Regions from separate parts of the Chitinimonas sp. JJ19 genome, predicted to be linked through region 2. Evidence: predicted binding sites of a transcription regulator. Region 2 holds the regulator's gene; each other region holds the start of a gene.

Region 1 (5,714 bases), on a different contig from region 2:
ACCAGCTCCCGCATGGGCGAGAAGGTGCCACGCGGGGCGATGACCAGTGGCGGCTGTTTGAGTGCGGGCACTTCGGGCAGCAGGACGCAGGGCTGAAAGGTGGCGCCGGCATGGGTGATGCTGGGGCGCTGCATGGCCGGCTCGCCCTTGGGGGCCAGCACCTGTATGCCGACCTCCAGCGATTCGCCTTCCTCCACCGTCTGCAGCCAGCGCACGCAACCCAGCATCCAGTCATCGCCGGGGGCGCCGCGAAGGCCGACGATATCGCCCACCCGGTAGGTGCAGTTCTGCGGGGCGGGCTGCAGCTTGAGGGCGTAGCCGCCGGGACTTTCGTTGATGACCAGCCAGCTGTCGGCCGGGCCATAGTTGGCGCCGGAGACGCTGACCGGTCCCTGCTCGTCCACTATGCTGTCGTCCAGCACCACTGGCTGCAGCAACGGCTGGCCACCATTGAGGTAGAAGGCCGTCATGCGCAGGCCGCCCACCATATTGACGCGGCTATTGGCGCGTATGCGCTGGAACACTCGCTTGGGGGCGATGCTCCATTGCCGGGTGACACGCCGCAGCAGGTCTATCCAGGCCTGGGCCTTGGGCCGGTCGCTGGCGCCGGGCAGTTTCTGCTCCACTGCATGTAGGGCCTTGTGCAGCAATTTGGCCATTTCCATGGTGTCGAGCAGGATGGCATTGCTGGCCTCCACATCCATAGGGCGCTGCCCAAGGAAAGCCGGGGGCTGGTCCACATCCATGCGTACCAGGAAGAACCCGGCCGGATTGGGGGTGTTGCCCAGTGGCTGGAACTGGGCGGCTGCGCCGTAGCTCTTGATCAGCTCCTGTATCTTGTCGTGCTCCACCGGATGGTAACGGTAGGGGTCGGACAGGGCCAGCAACAGGATCTGCTTGTAATAGCCACCTATGGTCTTGGTCGGGTGCTCGGCACCTTCCGGCTGGTCTATCAGCTTGTGCTGTATGGCGTGGCGGAACAGGCTATGCACTTCCTGCCAGACGCCGGCAGGAATAGGGCTATAGCTCTTGCAGCAGACCCACATCAGCTTGTAGTAGGTGATCAGCAGCTTGCGTATCACATCGGGGATGTGCTTCTGGCCCAGGCTGAACCGGGCACCAAGCCGGCCCAGCAGGATGATCTTGTAGCCGTTGGCCAGCTCCAGCTGCAGGTTGCGCGCCAGTGCAGCGGTTTGCTTGAATTTTTCCTTGGCGGGCACGGTGGCCGAGGTGTAGGCATCCTCTAGCGGTGCATCCAGCAGGTCAGACGCCAGCTGGTAGTGCTCCATCAACTTGAGGCGGGTGTCGTCGTCCAGCTTGATGCGGTTGAGCGTGGTCAAGGCATCAAAGATGGCCCGGGTGGTCTCCATCAGGTTGGCAGGCGGCAGCGAGACCAGCCAGGCTTTGACGGCCTTGGGATTGGTCTCGACGCTGATGGAGTAACCGGTAATCGGTTCCGGTACGTTGAGAGCGAGCGACATGTGTTTCCACGAACAGTTGCTGTTGTTTTATATAGGCGATATTCGCTTAGCATGCGAACTCGCCGCTCCCCGACCTGTTATTTCGCTACGCCTGCCTGTTCAGTCCAGGCCTTCGTCCAGCAAGGCCTGCAGTGTCGCAAACGCGGCCTGTAATTCCATGATAGTAACTACGTAGGGCGGCATCAGGTAGACGGAATTATTCACTGGCCTGACCAGCAGCCCCCGCGCCAGTGCGGCCTCGAAGAAGCGGCTGGCAAAGCCGGGGCGGGCATCGTTGACTTCAAAGGCCCAGATCATGCCCAGGTGGCGGCCATGGCTTACCCGTGGGTGGCTAGCCAGGCGGGCGAAATCGGCTGCGACAGCGGCGGCCTTGGCGCGGTTGCTGTCCAGTACGGCATCGTCCCGGAAGATGGCCAGCACCTCCAGCGCGGCGCGGCAGGCCAGGGCGTTGCCGGTATAGCTGTGGCTGTGCAGGAAACCCCGGCTGACATCGTCATGATAGAAGGCGGCATAGATGGCATCGGTCGTCAGTACCGCCGACAGTGGCAGGTAGCCGCCAGTAATGCCCTTGGACAGGCAGATGAAATCAGGCCGTATGCCCGCTTGCTCGCAGGCAAACAAGGTGCCGGTGCGGCCAAAGCCCATGGCGATCTCGTCGGCGATCAGGTGGACGCCATACTGGTCGCACAGCGCGCGTGCCCGCTGCAGATAGGCCGGATGGTACATGGCCATGCCGGCGGCACCCTGGCATAGGGGTTCGACAATAAAGGCCGCCAATTCGCCCGCCTGGTGCCGGAACAGCTGCTCCAGGTCTGCCGCCGCCCGCAGAGCGTAGGCTTCGGCGGTTTCACCGGCCTCGGCCAGGCGCCAGTCTGGCGACATGACCCGGTGGGTCTGGCGCAGCAGGGGCGCGTAGGTGGCGCTGAACAGCGGGACATCGGTCACGCTGAGCGCGCCCAGGGTCTCACCGTGGTAGCTGTTGCGCAGGCTGACAAAGCCGGTCTTGCGCTCCTGGCCCAGGTTGCGCCAGTAGTGGTAGCTCATCTTCAGCGCGATTTCGGTGGCGCTGGCGCCATCGGAACCATAGAAGGCATGGCCCAGGCCGGTCAGCTGGCCCAGTTGCTCAGATAGTTCCACTACCGGCTTCTGGGTGAAGCCAGCCAGTATCACGTGTTCCAGCGTGTTCATCTGGTCCAGGATGGCGGCATTCATGCGGGGGTTGGCGTGGCCGAACAGGTTGACCCACCAGCTGCTGACGCCATCGAGGAAGCGACGTCCCTCGAAATCCACCAGCCAGGCGCCGTCGCCCCGGGCCACGGGCACGATGGGCAGGGCTTCATGGCGTTTCATCTGGGTGCACGGATGCCATACGGCCTGGCGGCTACGGGCCAGCCAGTCTTGATTGGGGGTGGTCATGCTTGTCTCCTGTCCGGTGCACTGTTGGCGCATCTGCCGGTGTTTGGCTGCCCGGCGGGCCGGGCTTCTGGCTCGGCCCACGCTTGGCGTGCGCAGCTTATCGGCATAGGACCATGCACGGCAATGATGGCGAGGCATTCTGGTAGGTGGCCGTCATGTGCCTGTAAAGCGCTTTCCATCTAATGTCGTGCTGGGCGGGTGGGGCGCAGTTTCACATCCTGGCCTTGTCCTTCGTCATTAGCGCGGTCTTATCTGCGGTCACGGACCAATTATCTGCAAGCCTCGCCCTTGAAATGGGCTAACACTGCCCATATCATTAGCACTCGTTAGCCCAGAGTGCTAGCAGCGAACATCAAACTGTTGATTTTTGCCTGTCACGGCATTCAGCAAATCGTATTCCTACAGGAGAAAACCATGAAGATTCGTCCCCTGCACGATCGCGTTGTGATCAAGCGCGTCGAAGCCGAAGAAAAAACCGCCTCGGGCATCGTTCTGCCAGGCAATGCGGCCGAGAAGCCCGATATGGGCGAAGTGGTGTCGGTTGGTACCGGCAAGATCCTGGAAAACGGCTCGGTCCGTGCCCTGCAGGTCAAGGCTGGCGACAAGGTGATCTTCGGCAAGTACAGCGGCCAGACCGTCAAGGTCGATGGCAGCGAACTGCTGGTCATGCGTGAAGAAGACATCATGGGTGTTGTCGAGGCTTGATCGCCCCACACCGCTAGTCCCCTCAACGAATTCGGAGAGCAAGATAATGGCTGCAAAAGAAGTGAAGTTCGGCGATAGCGCCCGTGCAAAAATGGTAGTCGGCGTCAACATCCTGGCTGACGCTGTCAAGGTGACCCTGGGCCCCAAGGGCCGTAACGTGGTCCTGGAGCGCTCGTTCGGCGCCCCCACCATCACCAAGGACGGTGTGTCGGTGGCCAAGGAAATCGAACTGAAGGACAAGTTCGAGAACATGGGCGCGCAAATGGTCAAGGAAGTGGCTTCCAAGACCTCCGATATTGCTGGCGACGGCACCACCACCGCTACCGTGCTGGCCCAGGCCATCGTGCTGGAAGGCATGAAGTATGTGGCCGCCGGCATGAACCCGATGGATCTGAAGCGCGGTATCGACAAGGCTGTGACTGCCCTGGTCGGCGAGCTGAAGAACATCTCCAAGCCTTGCACCACCTCCAAGGAAATCGCCCAGGTCGGTTCGATCTCGGCCAACTCCGATTCCAGCATTGGTGACATCATCGCCAACGCCATGGACAAGGTCGGCAAGGAAGGCGTGATCACCGTTGAAGACGGCTCCAGCCTGGAAAACTCGCTGGACACCGTGGAAGGCATGCAGTTCGACCGCGGCTACCTGAGCCCCTACTTCATCAACAATCCCGAGAAGCAGATTGCTTCGCTGGACAACCCCTTTGTGCTGCTGTTCGACAAGAAGATCAGCAACATCCGCGACCTGCTGCCGGTACTGGAGCAAGTGGCCAAGGCCGGTCGTCCGCTGCTGATCATCGCTGAGGATGTCGAGGGCGAAGCCCTGGCTACCCTGGTGGTCAACAACATCCGTGGCATCCTGAAGACTGTTGCCGTGAAGGCCCCTGGCTTTGGCGACCGTCGCAAGGCCATGCTGGAAGACATCGCCATCCTGACCGGCGGCACCGTGATCGCTGAAGAAGTGGGCCTGACCCTGGAAAAGGCCTCGCTGGCCGACCTGGGCCAAGCCAAGCGCGTCGAGATCGGCAAGGAAAACACCACCATCATCGACGGCGTGGGCAAGGCTGAACTGATCCAGGCACGCGTTGGCCAGATCAACAAGCAGATCGAAGAAGCCACCAGCGACTACGACCGCGAAAAGCTGCAGGAGCGCAAGGCCAAGCTGGCCGGCGGTGTGGCCGTGATCAAGGTCGGTGCTGCTACCGAAGTCGAAATGAAGGAAAAGAAGGCCCGTGTCGAAGACGCGCTGCACGCTACCCGTGCTGCCGTTGAAGAAGGCATTGTTCCTGGCGGCGGCGTGGCCCTGCTGCGTGCCCGTTCGGCCATCACCGAACTGCGCGGTATCAATGCCGATCAGGATGCCGGTATCAAGATCGTGCTGCGTGCCATCGAAGCCCCGCTGCGCCAGATCGTTGCCAACGCTGGCGACGAGCCCAGCGTGGTGGTTGCCAAGGTGCTGGAAGGCAAGGGTAACTTCGGTTACAACGCCGGTACCAGCGAGTACGGCGACATGGTTGAAATGGGCGTGCTGGACCCCACCAAGGTGACCCGTTCGGCCCTGCAACACGCGGCTTCCGTGGCCTCGCTGATGCTGACCACCGATTGCATGGTGGCTGAGCTGCCGAAGGAAGATGCCCCGATGGGTGGTGGCATGGGCGGCATGGGTGGCATGGGCGGTATGGACATGTAATCCCGCAGCGGCTGGCCTTGCTGGCAAGGCCGCCAAAGCAAAACCCCTGGGTGTCTGCCCAGGGGTTTTTTATTGCTCGGCACCAGGGGAGTACGCCAGGGGCTTGGGGGCGGCGGGGCGCCTATTGCGGCCAGTCGGCCATCTTTTCGCCCAACCGTACGCCCTTGGCAGGCGCCCAGTCTGGCGCGAAGGGCAGGGTCGGGCCGGGAAACAGCATGACCACGGTGGAGCCCAGCAGGAAGCGGCCCATCTCTTCGCCCTGCTTGAGCACGATCTGCTGGTCGCGGTAGTCCCACGCTTCTATGGCAGGACGACGGGGCGGGTTGACCACGCCGTGCCATACGGTGGCCATGCTGCCGACGATGGTGGCGCCCACCAGGGTCAGCACAAAAGGGCCCTTGGCGGATTCGAATACGCAGACCACC
Region 2 (5,714 bases):
GCTATTACAGCGGCTCAGGTTCGAAGACGACTTCGGCGTGGACATCGGCCTGCTTATCGACGCCCATTTCCTGGGCGCGCTGGTGGTAGAAGTGGATGTCGGCACGGTAGAGCACGACAGCAAGCCACTGGCCAGCCTGGGCAATATGGCCATGCAGGTCAGCCGTGCCATCCTGCGCCGGGCCGAGCTGGTAGGCAGACTGCAGGCCGACAAGCTGGCCGAGACCATGGAGCACGAGCGCCAGCTTGGTGCGGAACTGGACGGCATCGCATCCAGCATCGACGCAGGCGGCAAGCTGGCCCTGTTTGATATGGACGGCACCTTGCTGAAGGGGCGCTTCATCCAGGCCCTGGCGCAGCGTGCCGGCTTTGAAGAGGCGCTGCACCCCCTGCTGGACAACGGCATTCTGGATGCCGCTACCCGCTCCCAGGCCATCGCAGCTTTGCTCAAGGGCCTGCCCCAGCAGACATTCATCGACGTGGCAAAATCCATTCCCTTGCAGGAAGGCGCTGTAGAGGCCGTGATACAGCTGCGCAAGATGGGTTATCGCGTCGGTATCGTCTCAGACAGCTACTACATCGCGGCAGAAATCATCCGCAAGCGTGTCTTTGCCGATTTTGCCGTCGCCCATGTGCTGAACTTCGCCCAGGGCGAAGCCACTGGCGAGCTGAGAGTCAACGAACTGTTCGCGCATTCGTCCGGCTGCGCCAGCCATGTGATATGCAAGCGCAATGTCTTGCAGCATCTGGAGGATTTCGCCGATCAGCCTTTTGGCCACACCCTGATGGTGGGTGACGGCGACAACGACCTATGCCTGATCAAGGCTGCCGATGCCGGCTTCGCCTACCGTACCCGCTCACCGCAGCTCAGCGCCAGCGCTACGCCCCTGAGCGATCTGCGGGAAATCAGCGCGCTCATCAGCCGTGAATCCGCCCTGCTCCACTGAGGGGGCTGGCAGAAACCGGCTTTTCAATAGAGCTCGCACCCAATGCAAACAGGCCGCATCGCGGCCTGTTTGCATTGGGCAAGTACTCGCTGATCAATAGATATTGAAGATAAAGTACTTACGCTGGATTTCCTGGTAAGTACCATTCTCCAGAATGGCGGCCAGCGCCGTATTCAAACGTGACTTCAGGGCGGTATTGCCCTTGCGCAGCGCAATGCCCTGGCCCTCGCCAAAGAACTTGGGGTCAACCACCGACGAGCCTACCAGCTCGAAACCCTGGCCCTTGGGGGTCTGCAGGAAGCCATAATAACCGGCCACCACGTCATCCATTACCATGTCGACCTCGTTACGGCTCAGGCCATCGTACATTTCGTCCGCGTTCTTGTAGCGGGTAATGGGCGAAGTAGCCGAATACTTGGCCGTCAGGTAGCGGTCATAGGTGGTATCGGCCTGTACGCCTATCTTCATCTTGGCAATGCGCTTGGGCGTGATGAACACATAGGGCACGCGCTTATTCTTGGCAAAGAAGAATGCCGGCGTATTGGCGTAGCGGTCAGTAAAATCAACCTGCTTCTTGCGCTCTTCCGTGATGGACATCATGGCCACCGCCGCGTCCACCTTCTTCTCCTGCAGGGCCGGGATCAAGTCATCCCAGTCCACCTTGACCAGCTTGCACTCCACCTTCATCTCCTTGCACAGCGCCTGGGAGATATCGATGTCAAAACCCTTGAGATTGCCCTTGGCATCTACGTCAGAGAAAGGCGGGTATTTGCCTTCGATGGCAATGCGCACTTCTTCGGCCTGCGCGGTAGAGAAAATCGCCAGCAGCAAGACCGGCAAGAGCAGACGTAAGCTTTTCATGATTTCGGTACCCCCCTTATGCAATGCACCATCCGAGTGTGGGCGCAAGGGCCGAAGCCTACGCCTAGCTGACAATGCGAACAACCATCCCCTGCATTTGTCGCAATGCAGCAATAGCGATGTTGTAGAACGCAAACATGGCCGCTTGCCGCAGCGCGGCGACGCGCTACAATCGCCGATATGCTCAGCGAACGCGCCCAAATACTGCTAAAGACCCTGGTCGAGCGCTATATCGCCGAAGGCCAGCCGGTTGGTTCCCGCACCCTATCCAAGTTCTCGGGTCTGGAACTGTCACCGGCATCCATACGCAATGTGATGTCCGACCTGGAAGAACTGGGGCTGATCATCAGCCCGCATACCTCAGCGGGACGTATCCCGACGCCGCTGGGTTATCGTCTGTTCGTCGATACCCTGCTCACCATCCAACCGTTGGAGCAACTTCAGATACGAGAGTTGCAAGGACAGTTGCAGCCCGACAACCCCACCCGTGCCGTAGCAGCCGCTTCCACCTTGCTGTCGCAGTTGACCGAATTCGCCGGCGTGGTCATGTCGCCCAAGCGGCGCGGCATCCCATTGGCCCAGGTGGAATTCGTCCGCCTGGCCGAAAAACGCATCCTGCTGATCCTGGTCACCGCTGATGGCGATGTGCAGAACCGCATCCTGCTGACCGAGCGCGACCATTCCGCCAGCGAGCTGATTGAAGCCACCAACTTCCTCAACCAGCACTGCGTAGGCAAGACGCTGGAAGAAGTACGTGATGCCGTCTACCAGGATCTACGCAATCTGCAGGGCAATATCTCGGCCCTGATGAACGCGGCAGTCGAGGCCGGCAGCCAGGCCATGGCCGAAGAAGCCACGCCCATGGTGATCACCGGTGAAAGCAATCTGCTGCGGGTAGACGAGCTATCAGGCAATGTCGAACGCCTGCGCCAGCTGTTCCGCGTGTTTGAAGAGAAAACCGCCCTGCTGCAATTGCTGGATCACGGCCAGCATGCTGCCGGTGTGCAGATATTCATAGGCCAGGAAGCCGGCATTTCTTCGCTGGATGAATGCTCGGTCGTCACCGCCCCCTACAAGGTCAATGGCCAGATCGTCGGCACCCTGGGCGTCATCGGCCCTACCCGCATGGCCTATGAGCGGGTGATACCCATTGTTGATATCACCGCGCGGCTGCTGTCTTCCGCGCTCTCGCACCACCACTGAGCCTGTCAGCCCGTCGCGCCACCGCGATAGGCTGGCATGCCGTGCCCCACACCACTGGATACCCTGTTTTGATCCTACGTTCGCTGCTGCTCTCCCTCGCCGCCATCGCCTGCCTCGCCGACGATGCGCCGCCCCCGTCCGCGCCCGAGGCCACGCCCGCCTACTGGGAGCGGCCCGACGTACAGGCCTTCATCGACGAAATGGCCACCCAGTATGGCTTCGACCGCGCCGCGCTGGTCCAGCAGTTTGCCCAGGTCACACTCAAGCCCAACATCCTGGCCGTGCTGGATAAGCCTTCCACCAGCCGCCCCTACCATGCCTTTCGTCCCGACTTCGTCAACGATACCCGCCTACGCCTGGGTGTAGCGTATTGGCAGGCCAATGCCCCGCTACTGCAGGCAGTATCAGATCAATATGGCGTAGAGCCCGAATACCTGGTCGCCATACTTGGCGTAGAAACCCTTTGGGGCCGCAATACCGGCAGCTTCCGCGTCATGGATGCACTCGGCACCATCGCCTTCGACTACCCCCGGCGTGCCGATTTCTTCCGCAAGGAGTTACGCGAGTTCCTGCTGCTGGCGCGGGATGAGCAGGCCGACCCGTTTGAATTCAAGGGCAGCTACGCCGGCGCCATGGGTGCGCCGCAGTTCATGCCGTCCAGCTTCCACGCCTATGCTGCCGACTGGGACAAAGACGGACGCCACGACATCTGGAACAACCAGGGCGATATCCTGGCCAGCGTGGCCAACTATTTCGTCCAGCATGGCTGGCAACGCGGCCAAGCACTGCTGGTGCCTGCCACCGTGGAGGGCGAAGGCTACGCCCCGCTGGTCGCAGACAAGTTCAATCTGCACTACAAGGTCAGCGAACTGGCAGCCTATGGCGTACGCCCCGCCGAACCGCTCAATGGCGACCCGCTGGCCGTACTGGCACCGCTCGAGCACGAACCCGGTGTGACCCGCTACTGGCTCGGCCTCGCCAACTTCTACGCCATCACCCGCTACAACCGCAGCACCCACTACGCAATGGCGGTGCACGAACTGGCCCAGCGCATCAAGGCCGCCTATCACGACCCCAGCCTGCTACCCAAGGTCGAAGCCCCCAAGCGCAAGCCCGCCAAGCCCAAAAAGAAATCCGGCAAGCGCCATAAATAACGCAGCCACAAGCGCTTCGGGCAAGCCGATTGCCCAGCCGCATCCGGGTCTGCTGGCCACCAGGACACCTGACCCGCTCATGCAACTATCAGGAAAATGATAACTGCACCGCGTACGGTCTATGCTGATAGGCAAGGCGCCGGGCAGGAGGAAGGCAGCGCCCATACACCGGTCAACAATAAACGGCCCCAATGTCCTTACGTACGTTGTTGCAGCGCATACCGCCCAGTCTCTACTACGTCCTGATCGCAGCGGCATGGATCGCCTTTTCCGATCGCCTGCTCCAGGCCCTGGTCAGTTCGCCCACCCTGATCGCCACGCTGCAGACCTTCAAGGGCTGGTTCTTCGTCCTGCTCACCGGTGCCGCACTGCACTGGCTGATACAACGCAGCCGAGCCAGCAACCGCCTGGCCCACCATCGCATACAGGCACTGGCCGGCTTCTATCAAGCCGTCTCCAAGGTGGGCGATGCCGCCATGCGGGCAGAGCATGCCGAACCGCTATACCAGGCCGTCTGCGAGGCCGTCGTCAGCAATCCGGGGATACGCGTCACCGCCGTCACCCGTATCGACCCCGATAAAAAACTCCTCCACAGCTGCTATAGCCTGGGCGAGGCCACCGCCATCTACGCTGAACCGCTGTCGCTGGACCCTGCAAGCGCTAACGCAGCACCGGTTTCACTGCGCGCCATCCAGTCCGGCAAGCCCTTCATCTGCAACGATATCGACAAAGACTATGCGTTTGCCCTGCAGCGTGAGCTGTACCGCGACCATCAACTCAACGCTTTTGCCGCCTTTCCTCTGTTTGAGGAAGGACGCATAGTTGGCACCCTCACTGTCGCCAGCCAGCATGTGGGCTATTTTGATGCCGAACTGGTCGAGGTCATCACCCGCCTGGCCGACGCCGTCTCCTTCGGCCTGGGCCACCTGCGCCGCCTCCGCCGGCTCAGGTTGATGGACAGACTGATAGAACGCGCCAACGACGGCGTCATCGTCACCGACCCCGCCGGCGTCATACGCGCCGTCAACCCCCGGTTTTGCGAGATCACCGGCTACTCAGTGGACGAAGTATTGGGGCAAACCCCCCGCATGCTGCAATCAGGCCGCCAAAGTGCGCAGTTCTACCGCGACATGTGGCAAAGGCTCACCCAGCACGGCCATTGGCGTGGCGAGATATGGAACCGTCGCCGTAACGGCGAGATCTACCCCGAATGGTTGACCATTTCGTCGGTCAAGAACGAACATGGCGAGACCGAAAACTACCTTGCCGTATTCAGCGATCTCAGCGAGCGCATCGAGGCCGAGCAACGGATACGTGAGCTCACCGCAGTTGACACCCTCACTGGCGTACTCAACGCCGAGGTCTTCCGCGCCCGCCTGGCAGAATTCCTCCGAACTACTCGCCAGCAAAAGCAGCGCGCCCTGGTGGCCGTGCTCAACCTCAATCGCCTGCGGGTCATCAATCAGGTGTATGGCCGCGAAAAAGGCGACCGCATACTCAGCGAGATAGGCGAACGCCTGCGCGCCCTGCAACTGAGCAATGCCCTGATG
Region 3 (5,714 bases), on a different contig from region 2:
ACCGGCCGGCAAATCGATGACAAACCAATCCTGGTCGGTGGAATTGCTAATAAGACCCTCAAAGTTTGCCGGCGTGTAGATACGGTTGGCCGTACCCAAGGTATTGTTGGGTTCACGCTCAAGTGGCGTGGTCGGTTCGACACCCAATACCGCCTCCATGGCCGCAGCGGCATCCAGCATGCCCGTACCACAGCTCACACTACGCCCATCCAGCCGCAAGCAGGGTTTGACAAAGGCCCGGGCCGACGACTTCAGCAGGCTTTCAACCTGATCCGGCGTCAACGAGGGCTTGGCAGCAATCATCATGGCGGCCACGGCAGCCACATGGGGGCTGGCCATGGAGGTACCCGAGTAGTCACCGTAGGTATCAGCACCGCGCACCGTCGTTCCGGCATTCAGGGTCGAGCGTATGCCCACCCGGTATTCGCTCGGGTCATCCCGCCCGCCGCCGCCGGGTGCAGCGATATCGATACCGCTGCCATAGTTGGAATAAGACGCCAGGCCACCATCCACCCGCAATGCCGCCACTGCCACCACGCCCTGGCAGTTGGCAGGGCTGGCGGTACTGACATCCATGCCATCATTGCCTGCCGCCACCACTACCACAGCGCCATTGGCACGGGCCGTGTCGATAGCATCCTGTTCATACCGGCTGCACGCCCCTGTCCCACCCAGCGACAGATTGATCACCCTGGCCGGCGTGGTGTTCTGCGGCACATTGGGTATGCTGCCGCCCGATGCCCAAGCCATGCCGTCCGCGATATCCGAGGTATAGCCACCACAGCGGCCCAGTACCCGCACCGGCAGTATCTTGGCGTCATAGGCCAGGCCCACGATACCCATGGCATTGTGGGCCGTCGCAGCGACGGTGCCGGCCACATGGGTACCATGCCAGCTCGATCCCGACGCCCGCTCACCCTGGCCACATTCATTGTCCACCACCGTCCAGTCGCCGGCGTCAATGGCATCCCGACTACGCCCAGCCGGCTTACGGCTGACTGCCGGGTCGCTGATCATGTCGTAGCCACCACCGCTGACCAGGTTGCGGGTCAGGTCTGCGTGGCGGGTATAGCCGGTGTCCACCACCGCTACGGTCACTCCCATGCCGGTAGACTTACCCCAGGCCAGCAGCGCATTCACCCCCGTCACGCTATTGTGCAGATCCCACTGCTGCGTCCAATACTGGTCATTCGGCACCACATCCATATGGCGCTTCATCCTGTCGGGCTCGGCATATTCCACACCCGCATCGCCCTTGGCGATATTCGCTGCCATGGCCTCCACTTCAGCCAGGCTGTAGCGCCGATCCAGCTTATAGATCTGCGCCCCCTTGCTGCCCTCACGCAGCAGAGTCGCCGAGCTGCCAAAACCCGACACAGCGCGCTGCACCCGGCTTTGCCGCTGTGCCTGCACTGTGGCACGCGCACTGGCCGCATTCGGCCCGGTCATCTGCGGCGCGGCCAGGCCGCTGTCACGATACTTCAGGATGATACGGTCAGTCCCACTGCTTGCATCGGCGGCCAGGGCAGCAGCACCAGATAGTGCCAACCCTACCGCCAGAGTCACCTTGCTCAATGCTACGAAACGCTGTTTGTTCTTCTTCATTGCGTTGCTCCGTTGTTATCGGACTTGCATTTGCGCCGAGACGCCATCAGCGCAGGGAATAAACCACCGCCCACTGTCCTTGTGTAAAGACAGCAGTCGTAGCGCCAGGGGATACCATGGCTGAAATACCGCAGTACGTGACACGGTTCGCCTAGGCAGCACCACCCGAGCTGCCTTGCCTGTCCGCCATATCATCGCGCCCTGTCCATACCTGGCCGTACAGCCAGGCTATAGCACCAAATCTGCTATACTTATTATTTACTTAGCAACTAAGTTAGATACCAATCTAAATCAGCCTTCCAATCAGTGTCAATGTGCTGACAGACCGTGCGCCCCCCATTCCGATGAAAACAAAACACCTTACAAATCAATACATTAGAAATATATTTAGTTAAATAACTTGCCGCACTACCTGGCGGGGGCTATCACTTCTGCTAGCAAGAGCGCATTGAATGCCATGCAGAAAGAGACACCCTGTATAAGGTGCAGCCCGACGAAGGTGCCCAGCAAGCTCGACGAATCGAACCCAACCAGAGTGAATTATTCCGACGCTGCCTGACCCTCCCGGGAAGGAGAGCGGCTTCAGGGGATTTCCAGCAACCCCGACTGCCAGGCAAGACCAGGCGCGAGCAAAGCACGCCAAGCAGCATGGGGCTGATATGTAGGGGGAGATTTCTCAATAACGCCTCATTGCGAATACAGCGAGGTTGCAGGGCATTCCCTGCCGCTACAACGCCGCATCGAAATAAAGCGGGGCGGCAGGCTGCGCCCCAAACCGCTACGCCGCCCCCTGGGTCCATGCACAGCTTCAAACCCGTGGTGTGAACAAAGATGAAAATACCGCCCCCCCCTGACCCCGCCTACGGACGACTTGATCAGCTGGCTAGCGCCTTCAGCAACTACGCCGCCATGTTGGATGCAGCGCTGGCCGACGCCATCGGCCTGAGCGTGACCGATCACAAGGCATTGGGGCTGATCGTGCAGCAACCAGGCATGACCCAGCGCCAATTGGCCGACCAGACCCAATTGACCTCGGGCGCCATTACCGGCCTGATAGATAGGCTGGAGCGCGCCGGTTTTGTACAACGCCAACCTCATCCACAAGACCGCCGCAGCGTCGTGCTCATGCCAGTTGCCGACCGCATCGGCGCCATCAATCACCTCTACCAGCCACTCTCCAGTGCCATACAGGCGCTGGATGCCAGCTATCCGGCTGCACAACAACGGCTTATACATCAGGCCCTGGGCAGCTTGTGCGACCTGCTGCAACAGCACACCCAAAGACTGCGGCAAGACCCGCAGGTCAGGCCCAGCCAGCGTTGATCAGGCCACACGGCCTTGCACTCACCGTGCAAAAAAATGCTTGCCCAGGCTGAACCTTCTACGCTATTGGCACTCTCTGGTTGAGAGTGCTAATATCGTTTTGCGGTCAATCAACAGGCCGCAACAAGGAGCAAGACCAAGATGACCACCATGACCCTGCCGGCCATTGCCTCAGGCGACAGCCTGGATCGCTATATCCAGCAAATCAACGCCATTCCGTTGCTCAGCCAGGACGAAGAAGTCTCGCTGGCCACGCGCCTGCACGAGCACAATGATCTCGATGCCGCCGGTAAGCTGGTGATGTCGCACCTGCGCGTGGTGGTCTCCATCGCCCGAGGCTATGCCGGTTACGGCCTGCCTCAAGCCGACCTGATCCAAGAAGGCAATATCGGCCTGATGAAGGCAGTCAAGCGCTTCGAGCCCAGCCGTGGCGTGCGCCTGTTCTCCTTCGCGGTACACTGGATACGCGCCGAGATCCATGAATACATCCTGCGCAACTGGCGCCTGGTTCGCATCGCCACCACCAAGGCCCAGCGCAAGCTGTTCTTCAATCTGCGCAGCATGAAGTCCAGCCTGGCCTCGCTCAGCCATACTGAAGCCAAGCAGATCGCTGACGACCTGGGGGTCAAGCCCGAGGAAGTGCTGGAGATGGAAACCCGCATGAGCGGCCAGGACGTCGCCCTGGTAGCCGATGACGGTGACGAAGACAGCTATGCCCCCATAGACTGGCTGGCCGACAATGACAACGAACCCGTTGCCGTACTGGAGCGCCGCGCCACCGATAGGCTGCAAGGCGAAGGCCTGCAATCCGCGCTGGAAGGCCTGGACGCCCGCAGCCGCCGCATCGTCGAAGCTCGCTGGCTCGCCGATGACAGCGGCGCCACCCTGCACGATCTGGCCGATGAATTCGGCGTCTCGGCCGAGCGCATCCGGCAGATTGAGGTCAAGGCGCTGCAGAAGATGAAGACGGCCCTGACCCCGGCCTGACTATGCATGACCAAGCAAAAAGGCGAACCCAAGGTTCGCCTTTTTTGCTTGGTGCCGCTAGCCAAGCCCCGGCGCAGCAGCTCCACCCCGTCTACGCGTAGGCAGGCGCGCAGACCGCTTGGGAGCACGACAGGCCCGCACAAGAGCACCACCAACCTTATCAAGGTTAGCAACGGCTCATCCTTATCTGCCCATGGTCTGGCTGACTCTGATCCTCCTGCTTACCACTACCACTCCAGCGCCATGAATCCCCGACCGTACTTGTACTCAGTCAGCATGTTCTGCTCGGTAATCACTTCCAGCGGCCTGTCTGCCCCCGCGCGTACCATCTCCAGGCTTTCAGTTCGCCAATGCGCCACCCGCTCAATCGCCCGATCAATCTTGGGCTCGCTGCCACAGCCTTCGTTACCGCAGTTGGGGCGCACAAGCCGTATCAGATGCGCATGCTCGGCAAGCTTGGATCGGGCATCATGGTGCCCAGCAAAGATGAAGTTGCGATACCTGAACAGGTGTGGAAATACCTGAGCCGCTGTTTCCATCACGTCCGGCGAACCAGTGCTGTTGAATGCCAGCATCCCGCCGGGCGCCAAGCGTGACGAAAGCACAGTCAAGAACTCCTGGCTCAGCAAATAGCTTGAGTACGCACGCCAATACCAGGTGGTATTCATGACTATCAGGTCGTACCTACCTTCATGCTGCTTTAGCCACTTGCGGCCATCCGCCTCATGGATATGCACCTTGGGGTCATGCAGCACCCCCTTTACCGTTGGGTAGCGCTGTATCAAGTCCAAGTAACCAGGGTTAAGTTCGACTACATCAATACGCTCAACCTCGGGTAGGTGCCGCAGCACCTCTACCCATGAGCCACCACTCAGCCCCACCACCAGAATGCGCTTGGCATTCGGCCGTAACGCCGCCAGCGCATACATCCGTTCTATGCCATTGCTATTGCTCACTATGCTGGTATTGAAGTCGCCGTCCAGCACATTGCCACCGTAGATGCTATCTGCCAGCCCTGGCCTGGCTACCGTATAGATAATGCCATGACGGTTCTCGATGATATTCCCGACCGTCTCCCAGGCTGGGCGACCTGAAGCAGCAATACGCTGCACCACCCAATCAGCGGGTACCCACACCAGACAAAGCAGCGTAGCGACACCAGCCAAGCCAAGTCGCCAGGGCTTTGCGCCACCGGAGAAGCTTGCGGCCAGCAGGCCCAGACCGACGACCAGCGAAAGCACACCCAATAGTACGAAACTGGCTTGCACACCCAAGCGATCCAGCAACACGAAACCAACCAGTATCGGCCCTACGGTCGCACCGAATACATTGGCGAAATAGACATTGGAAACAGAACGCCCCAAAGCTGTCGCACCGCGCGAGCCCAGTTCATGAGCCAGGGGAAACAACAGCCCTTTCAATGCAGATGCCACTGCCACCAAGATAAAGAGTACTACCGTCTCCAGCACAGGCACTGACACTACCAGGGCATAAACCAATGGGGCGAGCATGTCATATAGGCCAGAAGCAGCCAAGAGCACACCGGCCACTTGCAGTGGCGCATGGTTGTCACGGCACAGGCGCTTGCCGTAGTGGGCTCCGGCAGCAATGCCTATCAAGAAAGCAAACAGGACAAAGGCAAAGGCCTGGGGCACAGAATGGTGGGCAAAGCCTACCAGCCTGACCCAGAGTATTTCCAGTCCCAGGCTGCTGAGACCACAGAAGAAGGCCAACAGGCCTGCGAGACGTATCATGGCTGCAGCACTCTTTCCTGGCGCCATTGCACCAGCTTGACCAGT

Evidence for each region. The regulator HrcA, encoded in region 2, represses chaperone genes, less so after heat shock. The targets are predictions, from matches to a motif close to ATTAGCACTCGNNNNNNNCGAGTGCTAAT.
Region 1: a site for HrcA is predicted at 3,213-3,241, ahead of groES (co-chaperone GroES). Genes of this name have one in related genera too.
Region 3: a site for HrcA is predicted at 2,994-3,022, ahead of rpoH (RNA polymerase sigma factor RpoH). Genes of this name have one in related genera too.

What each region holds. Positions count from the first base shown of each region.
Region 1 is NZ_JBAMDD010000012.1:81,501-87,214, forward strand. Features, by position in the region: gene V7714_RS15125 (hypothetical protein) at 1-1,481, opposite strand, end outside; gene bioA (adenosylmethionine--8-amino-7-oxononanoate transaminase) at 1,581-2,897, opposite strand; gene groES (co-chaperone GroES) at 3,312-3,602, shown strand; gene groL (chaperonin GroEL) at 3,649-5,289, shown strand; gene asd (archaetidylserine decarboxylase) at 5,411-5,714, opposite strand, start outside.
Region 2 is NZ_JBAMDD010000013.1:76,032-81,745, reverse strand. Features, by position in the region: gene V7714_RS15690 (HAD-IB family phosphatase) at 1-946, shown strand, start outside; gene V7714_RS15685 (transporter substrate-binding domain-containing protein) at 1,040-1,807, opposite strand; gene hrcA (heat-inducible transcriptional repressor HrcA) at 1,988-3,010, shown strand; gene mltB (lytic murein transglycosylase B) at 3,079-4,164, shown strand; gene V7714_RS15670 (bifunctional diguanylate cyclase/phosphodiesterase) at 4,356-5,714, shown strand, end outside.
Region 3 is NZ_JBAMDD010000002.1:431,087-436,800, forward strand. Features, by position in the region: gene V7714_RS04385 (S8 family peptidase) at 1-1,605, opposite strand, end outside; gene V7714_RS04390 (MarR family transcriptional regulator) at 2,437-2,928, shown strand; gene rpoH (RNA polymerase sigma factor RpoH) at 3,070-3,915, shown strand; gene V7714_RS04400 (spermidine synthase) at 4,143-5,669, opposite strand; gene V7714_RS04405 (fused MFS/spermidine synthase) at 5,666-5,714, opposite strand, start outside.